DNA from 3 places in the Micromonospora sp. NPDC048909 genome. Region 1 is predicted to be linked to each of the others. Evidence: predicted binding sites of a transcription regulator. Region 1 holds the regulator's gene; each other region holds the start of a gene.
The links. The regulator HrcA, encoded in region 1, represses chaperone genes, less so after heat shock. The targets are predictions, from matches to a motif close to GGTTNGCACNCTCNNNNNGAGNGTGCNAACC.
Positions count from the first base shown of each region.

Region 2: groL (chaperonin GroEL) is a predicted target of HrcA. The motif match lies at 2,031-2,061, and genes of this name have one in related genera.
Region 3: groES (co-chaperone GroES) is a predicted target of HrcA. The motif match lies at 3,498-3,528, and genes of this name have one in related genera.

Region 1 is NZ_JBEZFU010000002.1:54,909-59,887, reverse strand. It holds gene dnaJ (molecular chaperone DnaJ) at 39-1,184, opposite strand; gene hrcA (heat-inducible transcriptional repressor HrcA) at 1,265-2,287, opposite strand; gene AB0C04_RS06455 (DUF4870 domain-containing protein) at 2,498-3,136, shown strand; gene hemW (radical SAM family heme chaperone HemW) at 3,174-4,397, opposite strand; gene AB0C04_RS06445 (enoyl-CoA hydratase-related protein) at 4,416-4,979, shown strand, end outside.
Region 2 is NZ_JBEZFU010000006.1:281,136-286,114, forward strand. It holds gene AB0C04_RS18925 (GNAT family N-acetyltransferase) at 1-74, opposite strand, end outside; gene AB0C04_RS18930 (cold-shock protein) at 300-503, shown strand; gene AB0C04_RS18935 (hypothetical protein) at 997-1,983, shown strand; gene groL (chaperonin GroEL) at 2,259-3,881, shown strand; gene AB0C04_RS18945 (hypothetical protein) at 3,965-4,210, opposite strand; gene AB0C04_RS18950 (GNAT family N-acetyltransferase) at 4,300-4,979, opposite strand, start outside.
Region 3 is NZ_JBEZFU010000003.1:100,379-105,357, reverse strand. It holds gene AB0C04_RS09830 (molybdopterin-dependent oxidoreductase) at 1-1,206, opposite strand, end outside; gene groL (chaperonin GroEL) at 1,332-2,978, opposite strand; gene groES (co-chaperone GroES) at 3,049-3,363, opposite strand; gene AB0C04_RS09815 (helix-turn-helix transcriptional regulator) at 3,701-4,501, shown strand; gene AB0C04_RS09810 (DUF397 domain-containing protein) at 4,492-4,683, shown strand; gene AB0C04_RS09805 (methyltransferase domain-containing protein) at 4,727-4,979, shown strand, end outside.

The DNA.
Region 1 (4,979 bases):
CGCCCCGGAGCGGCCGGGGCGGCTGACCCGGCTACGACTCAGGCGTGGCCGTTGAACGCGTCCCGCATCCGGGAGAAGAAGCCGCCCTGCTTGGTCAGCTCGGCGACCTCCTCGCCCCGGGTCTTGGCGAAGTCGCGCAGCATCTTCTCCTGGTCGGCGTCGAGCTTGGTGGGGGTACGCACGTCGAGGTGCACGTAGAGATCACCCCGGCCGGTGCCGCGCAGGTGTGGCACCCCGCGGGCGCGCAGCCGCAGCGTGCTGCCCGGCTGGGTGCCGGACTTGACGTCGACGGTCTCCTCGCTGTCCAGCGTCTTGATGGTCAGCCGGGTGCCGAGCGCCGCCGCCGTCATCGGCACGGTGACCCGGCAGTGCAGGTCGTCGCCCTTGCGCGAGTAGACGTCGTGCGGCCGCTCGTGGATCTCGACGTAGAGATCGCCGGCGGTGCCGCCGCCCGGGCCGACCTCGCCCTGCTGGGCCAGCCGGATCCGCATGCCGTCCTCGACCCCGGCCGGGATCTTGACGGTCAGCGAGCGGCGGGTGCGCACCCGCCCGTCGCCGGCGCAGGTCGGGCAGGGGTGCGGGATCGTGGTGCCGTAGCCCTGGCAGACGGTGCACGGCCGGGCGGAGACCACCTGGCCGAGGAAGGTGCGCTGCACGGACTGCACCTCGCCGCGACCACCGCAGGCCTCACAGGTGGCCAGGTGGGTGCCGGCGGCGGTGCCGGCGCCGGAGCAGGTGGTGCAGAGCACGGCCGTGTCGACGGTGATCGGCGCCTCGACGCCGAACGCGGTCTCGTGCAGGTCGAGCTCCAGCCGCAGGATCGCGTCGGCGCCCGGCCGGGTGCGCGGCCGCGGCCCGCGGGCGCCGCCCGCGGCCCCGCCGAAGAACGCGTCCATGATGTCCTGGAACCCGACGAACGGGCCGGCCCCGCCGGGGCCACCCGGGCCGCCGGCGCCCCCGCCGCCCGGGGCGAGCGGGTCACCGCCCAGGTCGACGATCTGCCGTTTCCGGTCGTCCGAGAGGACCTCGTACGCGGCGTTGATGTCCTTGAACTTCTCCTGAGCCTCCGGATCCGGATTGACGTCCGGGTGGAACTGGCGCGCCAGCTTGCGGTAGGCGCGCTTGATCTCGTCGTCGGAGGCTTCCCGGCTCACACCGAGAATGCCGTAGTAGTCCCTGGCCACTGCGTTCCGTGTCCTCATGTTCGTCTCGCGTTGCGTTGCGCCGGTCGGCGGCCGGAGCCGGCCGTCGGCGCCCTGACTGGTCAGTTCTGGGCCAGCAGCTCGCCCACGTAGCGTGCCACGGCGCGCACCGTGGCGATGGTCCCGGGGTAGTCCATCCGGGTGGGCCCCAGCACCCCCAGACCGCCCACGATGGTGGCGCCCGGGCCGTAGCCGGTGCTGACCACCGAGGCGGCGCGGAGGTTGTCGAACTCGTTCTCGTCGCCGATCAGCACCCGGGTCGTGCTCGGCTCCGTCTCACCGATGAGCTTGAGCAGCACGACCTCCTCCTCCAGCGCCTCGAGGATCGGCCGCAGCGAGCCCTGGAAGTCGAGCAGGCCACCCCGGGTCAGGTTGGCGGTGCCGGCCAGCGCGAGCCGCTCCTCGTGCCGCTCGACCAGCGTCTCCAGCAGCACGGTGGAGAGGGTGGTCATCGCCGGGCGCAGCTCGGTCGGCACCTCGTCGACCAGCGCCTGCACCAGCGGCGGTGTGTCGGAGAGCCGGGTGCCGGCCAGCTTCTCGTTGACCAACCGGCGCAGATCGGTGACGTCGTCGGCGGGGATCGGCGCGGGCATCTCCACCAGCCGCTGCTCGACCCGCCCGGTGTCGGCGATCATGACCAGCATCAGCCGGGTGGTGGAGATCGGCACCAGTTCCAGGTGCCGGACCGACGACCGGGCCAGGCTCGGGTACTGCACGACGGCGACCTGCCGGGTCAGCTGGGCCAGCAGCCGGACCGTGCGGTGCACCACGTCGTCGAGGTCGACCGCGCCGACCAGGAAGCGCTCGATCGCCCGGCGCTCGGCCGGGCTGAGCGGCTTGACCCGGGACAGCCGGTCGACGAAGAGCCGGTAGCCGCGGTCGGTGGGCACCCGGCCGGCGCTGGTGTGCGGCTGCCGGATGTAGCCCTCTTCCTCGAGCACGGCCATGTCGTTGCGGACCGTCGCGGGCGAGACCCCGAGCTGGTGTCGCTCGACCAGCGCGCGGCTGCCGACCGGCTCCTGCGTGGCGACGTAGTCCTCGACGATGGCGCGGAGCACGGCGAGCTTGCGGTCGTCGAGACCCATTCCCCCCACCTCCTACGCCCCTCGGCCGGCGGCACTGGGCACCGCCGGCGGCTCTCCTGGCACTCGACTGTAGCGAGTGCCAGTCTACGTCGGCAGGCCCGCCAGCGCGATGATCAACGACGGACCGCGGGTGCGGCCCTGCCCACGTCCCGCCGATCCGGACGGCGACGCTCTGGTGCGGCGTTGCCGGCTGCCCCTACCGTGACGTTCATGACTGAACCACCTCGCCCTCCCGGCGCCGGGGAACCCGGCGGCAACCCGCCGGAGCCGAACCCGCCGTACGCAGCTCCGGGCCCGTCCGCAGCGGACGAGCCGCCCACCGCACCACTGTCCGGGGCCCCGGGCCCGGGCGGCTATCCCCCGCCCGGTGGCTATCCGCCACCCGGCGGTGACCTGCCACCATCAGGCGGCTACCCACCCCCAGGTGGGCCCCCGGGCGGCTACCCGCCGCCGGGCGTCGGCTATCCGACCGGCGGGGCCTACGGTGCTCCCGGCGGCGGGTTCGCCAACAACGAGGACAAGACCTGGACGCTCGTCGCGCACTTCGGCGGGGCGGCCGGGATGTTCCTCAGCGGTGGCGTGCTCGGCTGGATCGCCCCGCTGGTGGCGATGCTGGCCCGGGGCAACCAGTCCCCGACGGTCCGGGCGCACGCCGTGGCGGCGCTCAACTTCCAGCTGATCTGGTCGATCGTCGGCCTGATCGGCTGGGTGCTCTCCTGCATCCTCATCGGCTTCATCGGCGTCGCCGCGGCGGTCATCCTCGGCACGGTCTTCGGCATCCTCGCCGGGATCAAGGCCAACGAGGGCCAGTTCTACCGCTACCCGATGTCGGCGAGCTTCATCAAGTGATCCCGGCCGGCCGCTCCCCCGGCCGGTCGGGCACCGCTCATGGCAGCAGGTCGCGGACGACGGCGTCGGCCAGCAGCCGGCCCCGCAGGGTGAGCACGGCCCGACCGGCCGCGTACGGTCCGGCGTCCAGCAGGCCGTCGGCCAGCGCCCGCGCGGCGGCGGCCCGGCCGGCGGTGTCCAGCACCTCCAGCGGCAGCCCGGAGGCGAGCCGTAGCCGCAGCATGACGTCCTCCATGTGCGCCTCGTCGGAGGTGAGCACCTCCCGGGCCAGGCCGGGGGACGTCCCGGCGGCGAGCCGCTGGGCGTACGCCGTGGGGTGCTTCACGTTCCACCAGCGCACTCCGCCGACGTGGCTGTGCGCCCCCGGCCCGAGCCCCCACCAGTCGGCGCCGGCCCAGTAGAGCAGGTTGTGCCGGCACCGGGCGGCCGGCGTCCGGGCCCAGTTGGAGACCTCGTACCAGGAGAAGCCGGCCGCGCCGAGCGCCGCCTCCGCCGCCAGGTAACGGTCGGCCGCCACGTCGTCGCTGGGGTACGGCAGCTCGCCACGGCGCATCCGGGCGGCCAGCCGGGTGCCGTCCTCCACGATCAGGGCATACGCGCTGACGTGGTCGACGCCGGCGGCGACCACCTGCTCCAGCGAGCGGGCGAAGTCCTCGGCGCTCTCCCCCGGCGTGCCGTAGATCAGGTCCAGGTTGACATGGTCGAACCCGGCGTCGCGCGCCTCCAGGGCGGCGGCGGTGGCCCGACCCGCGCTGTGCTTGCGGTCCAGGATCGCCAGCACCCCCGGCGCGGCGGACTGCATGCCCAGCGAGATCCGGGTGTAGCCCGCCGCCCGCAGCGTCTTGAGCGACTCGGGCGTGACCGACTCCGGGTTGGCCTCGGTGGTCACCTCGACGTCGGCGGCCAGCCCCCAGGTGCGGTCGATCGCGTCGAGGATCCGGGCCAGGTCGTCGGCGGGGAGCAGGGTCGGGGTGCCGCCGCCGACGAAGACGGTGTCCACCCGCTTCGGCGGGGCGTCGCCGAGCACCCGCGCGGCGAGCCGCAGCTCGGCGAGCACGGAGTCGGCGTACTCCTCCCGGCTCGCCCCACCGCCCAGCTCGCCGGCGGTGTAGGTGTTGAAGTCGCAGTAGCCGCAGCGGCTGGCGCAGAAGGGCACGTGCACGTACACGCCGAAACCCCGCGCGCCGACGTCGGCGGTCGCGGCGGTGGGTAGCGATCCGTCGACGGGGACGGTCTCGCCTTCTGGAAGCACGCCGGGCATGAGCACTAGTGTGCCCGCATGACCTCTCCCGACGCGCTGGTGCGGGTCGCCACGGCTCGCGGGGTGACCACCCTCACCCTGGACAGCCCGCACAACCGCAACGCGCTCTCCACCCCGCTGATGACCCAGCTGCTCGCCGGGCTGGCCGCCGCGGTGGCCGACGACGCCGTCCGGATGGTGGTGCTCGACCACACCGGCCCGGTCTTCTGCTCCGGCGCGGACCTGAAGGAGACCGCCGCCGCGTACGCCAGCGGGACGGTGCCGGCCGGGATGCTCGGCGACGTGCTCGCCGCGGTGTGGGAGTGCCCGAAGCCGGTGCTCGCCCGGGTCGCCGGGCCGGCCCGGGCCGGCGGGCTGGGTCTGATCGCGGCGGCGGACCTGGCGGTCTGCGCCGAGGAGGCGACCTTCGCCTTCACCGAGGTACGGATCGGCGTGATCCCGGCGGTGATCTCGGCGACCGTGCTGCCCCGGCTGCACCCGCGGGCGGCGGCCGAGCTCTACCTGACCGGGGACACCTTCGACGGCCGGCGGGCCGCCGAGATCGGGCTGGTCACCGCGGCGGTGCCCGCCGACGGGCTGGAC
Region 2 (4,979 bases), on a different contig from region 1:
CGGGCGGCGTCCGCCGGTCGGACCCGGCGGATCTCCGCCTGCCGCGGGCTCGGTCGGGCCGGAGCGGTCATCATGACCGCATACCTACCACAATGATGGCGGCCGATGGCCGGACGGCCCGACATCGGGTGCGATATGTCCTGTTTTGTGGTCGTGCGCCGCCGTCACTCCTCGTGTAGCGTGCGATTTCGGTCACCTCTTCAGCGGCCGTCGCCGATCGCGGAAAAGGTGGTTGCCGCGCGCCCGGCCGTGCCCGGCGGCGCGGGTAGGCAACGTCGCGCAGAGTGAGGAAGTGCACCGTGGCACAGGGCACCGTGAAGTGGTTCAACTCCGAAAAGGGCTACGGCTTCATCGCCGTCGACGGCGGGCAGGACGTCTTCGTTCATTTCTCCGCGATCGAGATGGACGGCTACAAGGCGCTCGACGACGGCCAGCGGGTGGAGTTCGAGATCGCCCAGGGGCAGAAGGGCCCCCAGGCTGAGCGGGTGCGCGTCATCGCCTGAGCGGGCTCCGCCTGTCCGGACCATCGGCCGGTGCCGGCCGGGGCTGCGCCACGGGGCCCGACCCTGGAAGATCGTGAACCGTTCCAGCCGTCGCTGAGGAGGGTTCATGTCCGACCAGCCGCCCCCGGCCGCCCCACCCCCGGGCCAGCCCGACCCGTCCGGTCCGCATTCGGGCGGCGACAACCCGTCCCGTCCCGGCGAGCCCGACCCGGCCACGCCCGCACCGGGCGCTGACCCGCTCAGGCCCGTACCGGGCGCTGACCTGGCCACGCCCGCGCCCGGTGCTGACCCGGCCGTGCCCGGTCCCGCCGGAGCCCCGCCCACCGGCGCTCCAGGCGTCCAGCCCGGCTCGGACCCGACTGCGGCGTCCGGCTGGGGCCCGCCGCCGGGCTGGGATCCGGCCGTGCCCACCACCAGCGGCCCGCCGAGGGCCGGGTGGGATCCGAGCGCGACCGCGCCCGGCGGCCCCGCGCCGGCCGGCTGGGATCCGCGCGTGCCGCCTCCCTGGGAGCCGCCGCCGGGCGCGCCGCAGGGCTGGGTCCTCCCGCCCACCGGCGGCTACCCGCTCGGCGCCGGGCCGTACGGCGGGCAGCCCTGGTATCCGGGTCCACCGGCCGGCTGGTGCCCACCGGGCTTCGATCCGGCCGACCCGCTGGTCACCCCGCCCGGCGTCGGGCTGAGCGGCTGGTTCGACCGGTGCGTGGGGGCGGCGCGGCGCGGCTGGCGACTGCTGCTGCCCATCCTGCTGCTCACCCAGGTGCTGCCGGCCGCGGTGCTGTCGGTGCTCTCCCTCGGGCTGGACCCGACGGCGAAGTGGGAGACGTCCACCGTCGAGGACCCGGCCGCGCTGCCCGACACCTTCTTCACCGACCTGGCCACCATCTTCCTGGTGCTGGTCGGCGGCAGCCTGGTGATCGGGTTGGTGCAGGCCCTGGGCTGGGCCGCCGGGACGTGGGTGATCACCCGGCAGGCGGCCGGCGAGCCGGTCAACCTGGCCGACGCGCTGCGCTACGGCCTGCGCCGGGCGCTCGGGCTCTGGGGCTGGACGCTGCTGATCAGCGTGATCGTCGGCCTGGGCGTCTGCTTCTGCATCCTGCCCGGCATCTACCTCGCCTTCGCGCTGAGCATGGCCGGGCCGGTCTACCTCTTCGAGCGGCACAACCCGATCGGCCGGTCGTTCCGGATGTTCCACGACCGGTTGGGGCTGTTGCTGGGGCGGGTGGCCCTGGTCGTCGCCGTGGTGATCGTCTGCACCGTGGTCGCCAGTGTGATCGAGGGGGTCGGCACCGCCCCGTTCGGCACCGATCCGCTCGCCGCGCCGGGGTCCGCGATCGGCGTGGTGGCGGTGATCGCCGTCACCGCGGTGCTGGCCCTCCCCGCCCACCTGGTGCAGCTGGTGGGGCTGTTGGTGACGTATGCCGAGCAGCGGGTCCATGAGCGGCCGGTGAACAGCGCCGGACTGGCCGCGGAGCTCGGCTGACCGTGGCGTTCGTGCTTGCACTCGGCATGGGAGAGTGCTAAACAAGTCATTGGCACTCGCGTACTGTGAGTGCCAAAGGTCGGGGCGGTGGGGCCATGGCCACGCCGGCGGGACAAGCCGCCGGTGGGGCACGTGGCCGGTCGTCGCGGGCTATCCGGCCCGGCCGAGGAGAGCCGTCGTCACCACGACGACGGCGCCCCAAGGTGCGTACACCAGGCGGCCCATCCGGGACACACACTCGGGTGGCCCGTGAGTGTCCAGGAGGACAACGCCGTATGGCCAAGATGATCGCGTTCGACGAAGAGGCGCGCCGCGGCCTCGAGCGGGGCATGAACCAGCTCGCCGACGCCGTAAAGGTGACCCTCGGCCCCAGGGGCCGCAACGTCGTGCTCGAGAAGAAGTGGGGTGCCCCCACCATCACCAACGATGGTGTGAGCATCGCCAAGGAGATCGAGCTCGAGGACCCGTACGAGAAGATCGGCGCTGAGCTGGTCAAGGAGGTCGCCAAGAAGACCGACGACGTGGCCGGTGACGGCACGACGACGGCGACCGTCCTGGCCCAGGCCCTGGTTCGTGAGGGCCTGCGCAACGTGGCCGCCGGCGCCAACCCGATGGCCCTGAAGCGGGGCATCGAGGCCGCCGTGGCCAGCGTCTCGGAGGAGCTGCTGAAGCTCGCCAAGGACGTGGAGACCAAGGAGCAGATCGCTTCCACCGCCTCCATCTCGGCCGGTGACACCAGCGTCGGCGAGATCATCGCCGAGGCGATGGACAAGGTCGGCAAGGAAGGCGTCATCACCGTCGAGGAGAGCAACACCTTCGGCCTGGAGCTTGAGCTCACCGAGGGTATGCGCTTCGACAAGGGCTACATCTCCGCGTACTTCATGACCGACCCGGAGCGTATGGAGGCCGTCTTCGACGACCCGTACATCCTGATCGTCAACAGCAAGATCTCGTCGGTGAAGGACCTGCTTCCGATCCTGGAGAAGGTCATGCAGTCGGGCAAGCCGCTGCTGATCATCGCCGAGGACCTGGAGGGCGAGGCCCTGGCCACCCTGGTGGTCAACAAGGTCCGTGGCACCTTCAAGTCGGTCGCCGTCAAGGCGCCCGGCTTCGGTGACCGCCGCAAGGCCATGCTCACCGACATCGCCATCCTCACCGGTGGTCAGGTCATCAGCGAGGAGGTCGGCCTCAAGCTCGACGCGGCCGACGTCGACATGCTGGGCCACGCCCGCAAGGTCGTGGTGACCAAGGACGAGACCACCATCGTCGACGGTGCCGGTGACGCCGAGCAGATCCAGGGCCGGGTGAACCAGATCCGGGCCGAGATCGACAAGAGCGACTCCGACTACGACCGGGAGAAGCTGCAGGAGCGTCTGGCCAAGCTGGCCGGCGGTGTTGCGGTGATCAAGGTCGGCGCGGCCACCGAGGTCGAGCTGAAGGAGCGCAAGCACCGCATCGAGGACGCCGTTCGCAACGCGAAGGCCGCCGTCGAGGAGGGCATCGTCCCGGGTGGTGGCGTCGCGCTGGTGCAGGCCGGCAAGACCGCCTTCGACAAGCTGGACCTGACCGGTGACGAGGCGACCGGCGCGCAGATCGTCAAGATCGCGCTGGACGCCCCGCTGCGGCAGATCGCCGTCAACGCCGGCCTCGAGGGCGGCGTGGTCGTCGAGCGCGTGCGCAACCTGGAGGCGGGCCACGGCCTCAACGCCGCCAACGGCGAGTACGTGGACCTGCTGGCCGCGGGCATCATCGACCCGGCCAAGGTGACCCGCTCGGCGCTGCAGAACGCGTCGTCGATCGCGGCGCTCTTCCTCACCACCGAGGCCGTCGTGGCGGACAAGCCGGAGAAGACCCCGGCCGCCCCGGCTGGTCCGGGTGGCGGGGACATGGACTTCTGAGTCCAGTTCCGACCGGAAACGGGGCGGGCCGCGTCAGCGGTCCGCCCCGTTTCGTCGTCAGGTGGTCAGGTCGGCAGGCGCGGTCAGGTCGGCAGCGGGCGTTGGTTGCGCCGCTTGTGCGTCCGGTCGTACGGCGCGCGGAGCTGGATCGGCGCGTCCACCATCTCGACCGGCTCCTCGGTTGCGGGATCGTCGGCGACGCTCATCTCGGCCAGTTGTTCGGCGTCCCCGTAGTCGAGCCGGTCGATCGGCAGATGGCCGGGCAGATCGCCGACCGGGGTCCAGGTGACGGGTGCGACGTCCTCGGTGTGTTCGTCGTCCGTGGTCATTGCTGCCTCCTCTACCGAAACGGTAGGGGGCGTCGATCACGGACGAGGGCGAATGGCACTATACGGGTCTATATCCCATTCGCCCCGGATCAATTCTCGATCGTCCGCCGGTACAGGAAGAAGACCCGCTCGATCCGCGCACCCGAGCTGCCCGAGTAGAACGGCACCGGCCCCACCCAGCCGATCTGGGCCGATTCCAGCCCCATGTCGTGCTGGTCCCGCAGACAGCGCCGCAGCAGAACCCCGCCGATCCCCGAGCCCTCGGCCGCCGGGGCGGTGCCCATCGGCCCGAACCAGCTCGGCCGGGACGACCCGTACGCCGCGAAGCCGATCACCTCGCCGTCGCGTTCCGCCAGGTGGCAGCCCGCCCCCGGCCGGCCCACCGATCCGGCCAGCTCGCCGTCCCAGGCCCCGCCGAAGGTGGACCGGGCGAACGCGGCCAGCGCCGGCAGGTCCGCCGGCTCCGCGCGGCGCACCGTCACCCCCTGGCCGGCCAACCGTCGCTCCGCGGCCTGCGTCGAGCGCAGCGCCGGCGACTCGTCGTACGACAGGTCGGCGGTCATGTTCCAGGCGGTCCGGTCCTGCTGGTAGCCCAGCGCCAGCGCGGCGCAGACCGCCGGGGTGTACCGGACGTCGATCCCGGGCCAGGCGTAGTAAGGCGGGTTGCCGGCGAGCAGCACCTCGGCCGCACCCCGGTCGGCGAGCTGCCGTTCCGCCCCGGCCAGCAGCGCCCGCCCGGCGCCCCGGCGGCGGTGCTCCGGCGCGACCG
Region 3 (4,979 bases), on a different contig from region 1:
CACCCACTTGCAGGCCGACACGTAGCCGTAGAGGCCGGGCACCACCATCCGGACCGGGAACCCGTGCTCGATCGGCAACGGCTCGCCGTTCATCCCCACCGCCAGCAGCGCGTCCCGCCCGTCGCGCAGCGCCGCCGTCGGGGTGCCGCAGGTCCAGCCGTCGACCGAGCGGCCGACCACCTGGTCCGCGCCCTCCTCCGGCTCGGCCTCGTCCAGCAGGTCCCGGATCGGTACGCCCAGCCAGCGGGCATTGCCGATCAGGTCCCCGCCGACCTCGTTGGAGACGCAGGCGAGCGTGACGTACCGCTCCACCATCGGTCGGGCCAGCAGCTCGGCGAAGCTGATCGTGAGCGGGCGGCGGACCCGGCCGTGGATGCGCAGCTGCCAGGTCTCCGGGTCCACCTGCGGTACCACCAGGGCGGTGTCGATCCGGTAGAAGCCGACGTTCGAAGTGACGTAGGGCGCGAGCTGGGTCAGGGAGAGATCCGCCCCGGCCGGTAGCGCGGGGGCGGGCGAGGCCGGGGCCGGCAGCACCACCGCCTGCCGGGCGGCCGACACGCCACGCCGGCCGGCCAGCCAGTGCCCGCCGAGGCCGGTCACGGCCGCCGCGCCGAGCAGCGCCCCGGTCCCGGTGAGGAACCGTCGCCGGGATCCCGGATCGGTGACCTCCAGCGGCGCCCCTCCGGCCGGCGGCGGCGCGGTGTCCCCGGTCGTCGTCGCCGGTGCGGGGACCGCCGGGGCGGGCGTGGGCGGGGTCCAGGGCCACGGGTCCAGCTCCAGCGGGCCGGCGATGAAGGCCCACAGCACGGCCGCCCCGAGCGCGGCGCCGAGCAGCGAGGGCAGCGCGTCGGCGGCGTCCGCGTCGACCCGGGTGAGGGCGGCGGCGACGCCGAGGGCGGCGAAGCCGGCGATCCCGGCGAGGCCGACGGCGAGCCGGCGCACCGAGAGCACGCCGAGCAGCGCGGCGAAGGCGGCCAGCAGCAGCGCCGTGCCGGTCAGCAGGGCGAGCTTGTCGTACCGGCCGAAGAGGTCGATCGCGAACTGCTTGAGCGGCTCCGGCACGGTGTCCACCACCACGCCCCCGACCGCGACCAGCGGGGCCGATCGGGGGCCGGTCAGGACGGCGGTGAGTTCGGCGACGCCGATCGCCACGGCGGCGGCGGTGATCCCGGCCAGGGCGGCGAAGCGAGGGGTGGTGGTGCTCATCGGCCCAGTGTTTCCGATCGAGCGGGCCGGCCGGTAGGGACGTCAGCGTTCGGTAACCATCGGCACGAACGCGTCGGGGCACACCGCCGAGTGACGGTGTGCCCCGACCGGGCGTACGACGTGGGTCAGAAGCCCGGGCCGTGCTGGTGACCGTGGCCGTGCGAGTGGCCGTGGCCACCGGCGGCGGCCGGCTCCGGCTCGGCCGGCTTCTCCACCACGAGGCTCTCGGTGGTGAGCAGCAGGCCGGCGATGGAAGCGGCGTTGGTGACCGCGTTGCGGGTCACCTTCACCGGGTCCAGGATGCCGGACTTGACCAGGTCGACGTACTCGCCGGCGGCGGCGTCGAGGCCGTTGCCCCACTCCTTGCCGGCGACCTTCTGCACCACCACGTAGCCGTCGTGGCCGGCGTTCTGGGCGATCCAGCGCAGCGGCTCGACCAGCGCCTTGCGCACGATCGAGACACCGACCTTCTCGTCACCGGTGAAGCCGAGGTCGTCGTCGAGCACCGGCAGGATCTGCGCCAGGGCGGCGCCACCACCCGGGACGGTGCCCTCCTCGACCGCGGCCTTGGTCGCGGCGATGGCGTCCTCGATGCGGTGCTTGCGCTCCTTCATCTCGACCTCGGTCGCCGCGCCCGCCTTGATGACCGCGATGCCGCCGGAGAGCTTCGCCAGCCGCTCGGCCAGCTTCTCCCGGTCCCACTCGGAGTCGGAGGCCTCGATCTCCTTGCGGATCTGGGCCACCCGGTCGGCGACGTCGGCGCTCTGGCCGCCGCCGTCGACGATCGTGGTGTTCTCCTTGTCGACCACAATGCGCCGGGCGGTGCCGAGCACCTCCAGGCCGACCTGGTCGAGCTTGTAGCCCAGCTCCGGGGCGACCAGCTCGGCGCCGGTGGAGATCGCGATGTCCTGGAGCATCGCCTTGCGCCGATCGCCGAAGCCCGGGGCCTTGACCGCGCAGACCTTGACGGTCTTGCGGATCGAGTTGACCACCAGGGTGGAGAGCGCCTGGCCCTCCACGTCCTCGGCGATGATCAGCAGCGGCTTGCTGTTCTGGAGGACCTTCTCCAGCAGCGGCAGCAGCTCCTCGATCGCCGAGATCTTCTGCGTGGTGATCAGGATGTACGCGTCCTCGAGGACGGACTCCTGCCCCTCCACGTCGGTGACGAAGTTCGGCGAGATGAAGCCCTTGTCGAACTGGAGACCCTCGGTCACGTCCAGCTCGGTGGTGAGGGTGGAGCCCTCCTCGACGGTGATGACACCGTCGCGGCCGACCCGCTCCATCGCCTCGGCGATCAGCTCACCGATGGTGGAATCCTGCGCGGAGATCGTCGCCACGTGCGCGATCGACTCCTTGTCGGCGACCTCGACGGCCCGGCCGAGCAGCGCCTCGGAGACCTTGGCGGCCGCCGCGTCGATGCCCCGCTTGAGGCCGGCGGGGTTGGCCCCGGCGGTCACGTTGCGCAGGCCCTCACGGACCATCGCCTGGGCCAGCACGGTCGCGGTGGTGGTCCCGTCGCCGGCGACGTCGTTGGTCTTCGTCGCCACCTCCTTGACCAGCTGCGCGCCGAGGTTCTCGTAGGGGTTGGTGAGCTCGATCTCCTTGGCGATGGTCACACCATCGTTGGTGATCGTCGGCGCACCGAATTTCTTGTCCAGGACGACGTTGCGCCCGCGCGGTCCGAGGGTGACCTTGACCGTGTCCGCGAGGGCGTTGACACCGTGCTCCAGCTGGTGCCGGGCGTCGTCCGAGAAGCTCAGGATCTTCGCCATGAATGTCCCTTCGAAGCGCCGCTGCCCCGGCCCGGCGAGCCGGACCGGGGCAACGACACTGATCGGTTGCTTACTTCTCGATGACCGCGAGGACGTCGCGGGCGGAGAGCACCAGGTACTCCTCGCCGGCGTACTTGACCTCGGTGCCGCCGTACTTCGAGTAGAGGACGGTGTCGCCGACCTTGACGTCAACCGGAACCCGGTTGCCGTTGTCGTCGACGCGCCCCGGGCCCACAGCGAGGACGGTGCCCTCCTGCGGCTTCTCCTTGGCGGTGTCGGGGATCACGATGCCCGACGCCGTGGTGGTCTCAGCCTCGTTCGCCTGGACCACGATGCGGTCCTCGAGCGGCTTGATCGCAACCTTGGTCGCGGTAGTCACGGGCATACCCTCCTGGGGTACTGGTTTCTGTGCCGGCCGGCCTGAGCCGACCAGCGTCATCTGCCACATGCCACCGGGCGGGGCCGTCGTCGCGGGTGCCGGTCCGCCTGGCGTTCAGCGCCCGGGCCGAGTGGCCCGGAAGCTGGCACCCTCGGGGTGAGAGTGCTAATCGCAGGTTATTCCGTGGCTAGCACTCCGTCAAGGAGAGTGCCAACGCACCGCCCCTCGTGTCGCCACAGCTCCGCCACAGGTTGACGCAACACGCCGGAGACGTCTCGCCACCCGGTGACCGGCTACCTACTCTCCGCACAGCCCGCATCGGATGCCGAGGAAAGGGAGCCGAGTGTCCCGGATACCGACCCTGACGTTCCTGCACGAACAGTTGCGCCGGGCACGCCAGGCACGGGGGCTCAGCCAGGAGGAGCTGGGCAAGCTGGTCAACTACTCATCGTCGTACGTGAGCGCGGTCGAGACGGGGCAGAGCCCGGTCAAGCCGGACTACCTCGCCCGCGTCGACTCAACCTTGGACACCGGTGGCCTCTTCGTCGGCATGTTGGAGCTGATCCGCTTCCACGCCGCGCCCGCCTGGTTCCGCCCGTGGGAGGAGAACGAGCGGGAGGCGGCGGCGCTGCGCTGGTACGACCCCACGGTGATCCCCGGCCTGCTCCAGACCGAGGGGTACGCGCGGGCGATGCTCGGCGTGGGCGGTGAGCTGACCGCCGAGGAGGTGGAGACCCGGGTGGTGGCCCGGCTCGCCCGGCAGGCCACGCTGACCGGCGACCCGCGCCCGCACTTCGTCGCGGTGCTGGAGGAACAGACACTGCGCCGGCAACTCGGCGACCGGAAGGTCATGCACGAGCAGCTCCAGCACCTGCTCGCCGCCGGCAGCGCACCGAACGTGCAGGTCCGGGTGGTGCCGGCCGAAGCCCCCTGGCACGTCGGGCTCAACGGCCCGTTCATCCTGGCCCGGCTCGACAGCGGCGCCGAGCTGGCCCACCTGGACAACCAGCTCCGGGGGCAGACCGTGGACAGCCCGAACGACGTTGCCGCCCTGGAGCGGCGCTGGGAGACTGTGACCGGCGAGGCGCTGCCATGCCGGCAGTCCGCCCGGCTGATCGAGGAAGTGGTGCAGACATGGACCTGACCCACGCAACCTGGCGCAAGTCCTCTCGCAGCAACAGCAACGGCGGCGCCTGCGTGGAGGTCGCCGACGACCTGCCCGGCGTGGTCGCCGTCCGCGACAGCAAGGACCCGGCCGGGCCGGCGCTCACCTTTCCACCGGCCAGTTGGCGGGCCTTCGTCGCCGCCACCCCCACCTCGCACTGACACCACCGTCCGACCCGTCCGGCACGGCCCGGACAATGTGCGCGTGGACCTGGAACAGCTCGCCGCCCTGCGTACCGCCGAGGGGACGGCCGCGCTCGACGCCGCGACCCGGGTGGCCGGCGGCGACCCGCTGGCCGCGGCGTCCGCCCTGCGGTCGGCCGGCGTGCCGGCCGGGCTGGCCGCGGCGGCCCTGACCCAGGCCGAGCTGCGCCGCCGGGCGGCCGGCAAGTTCGGTCCGGCGGCGGCCGGGATGTTCCTCACCCGGGCCGGGCTGGAGCAGGCGACTCGCGGCCCGG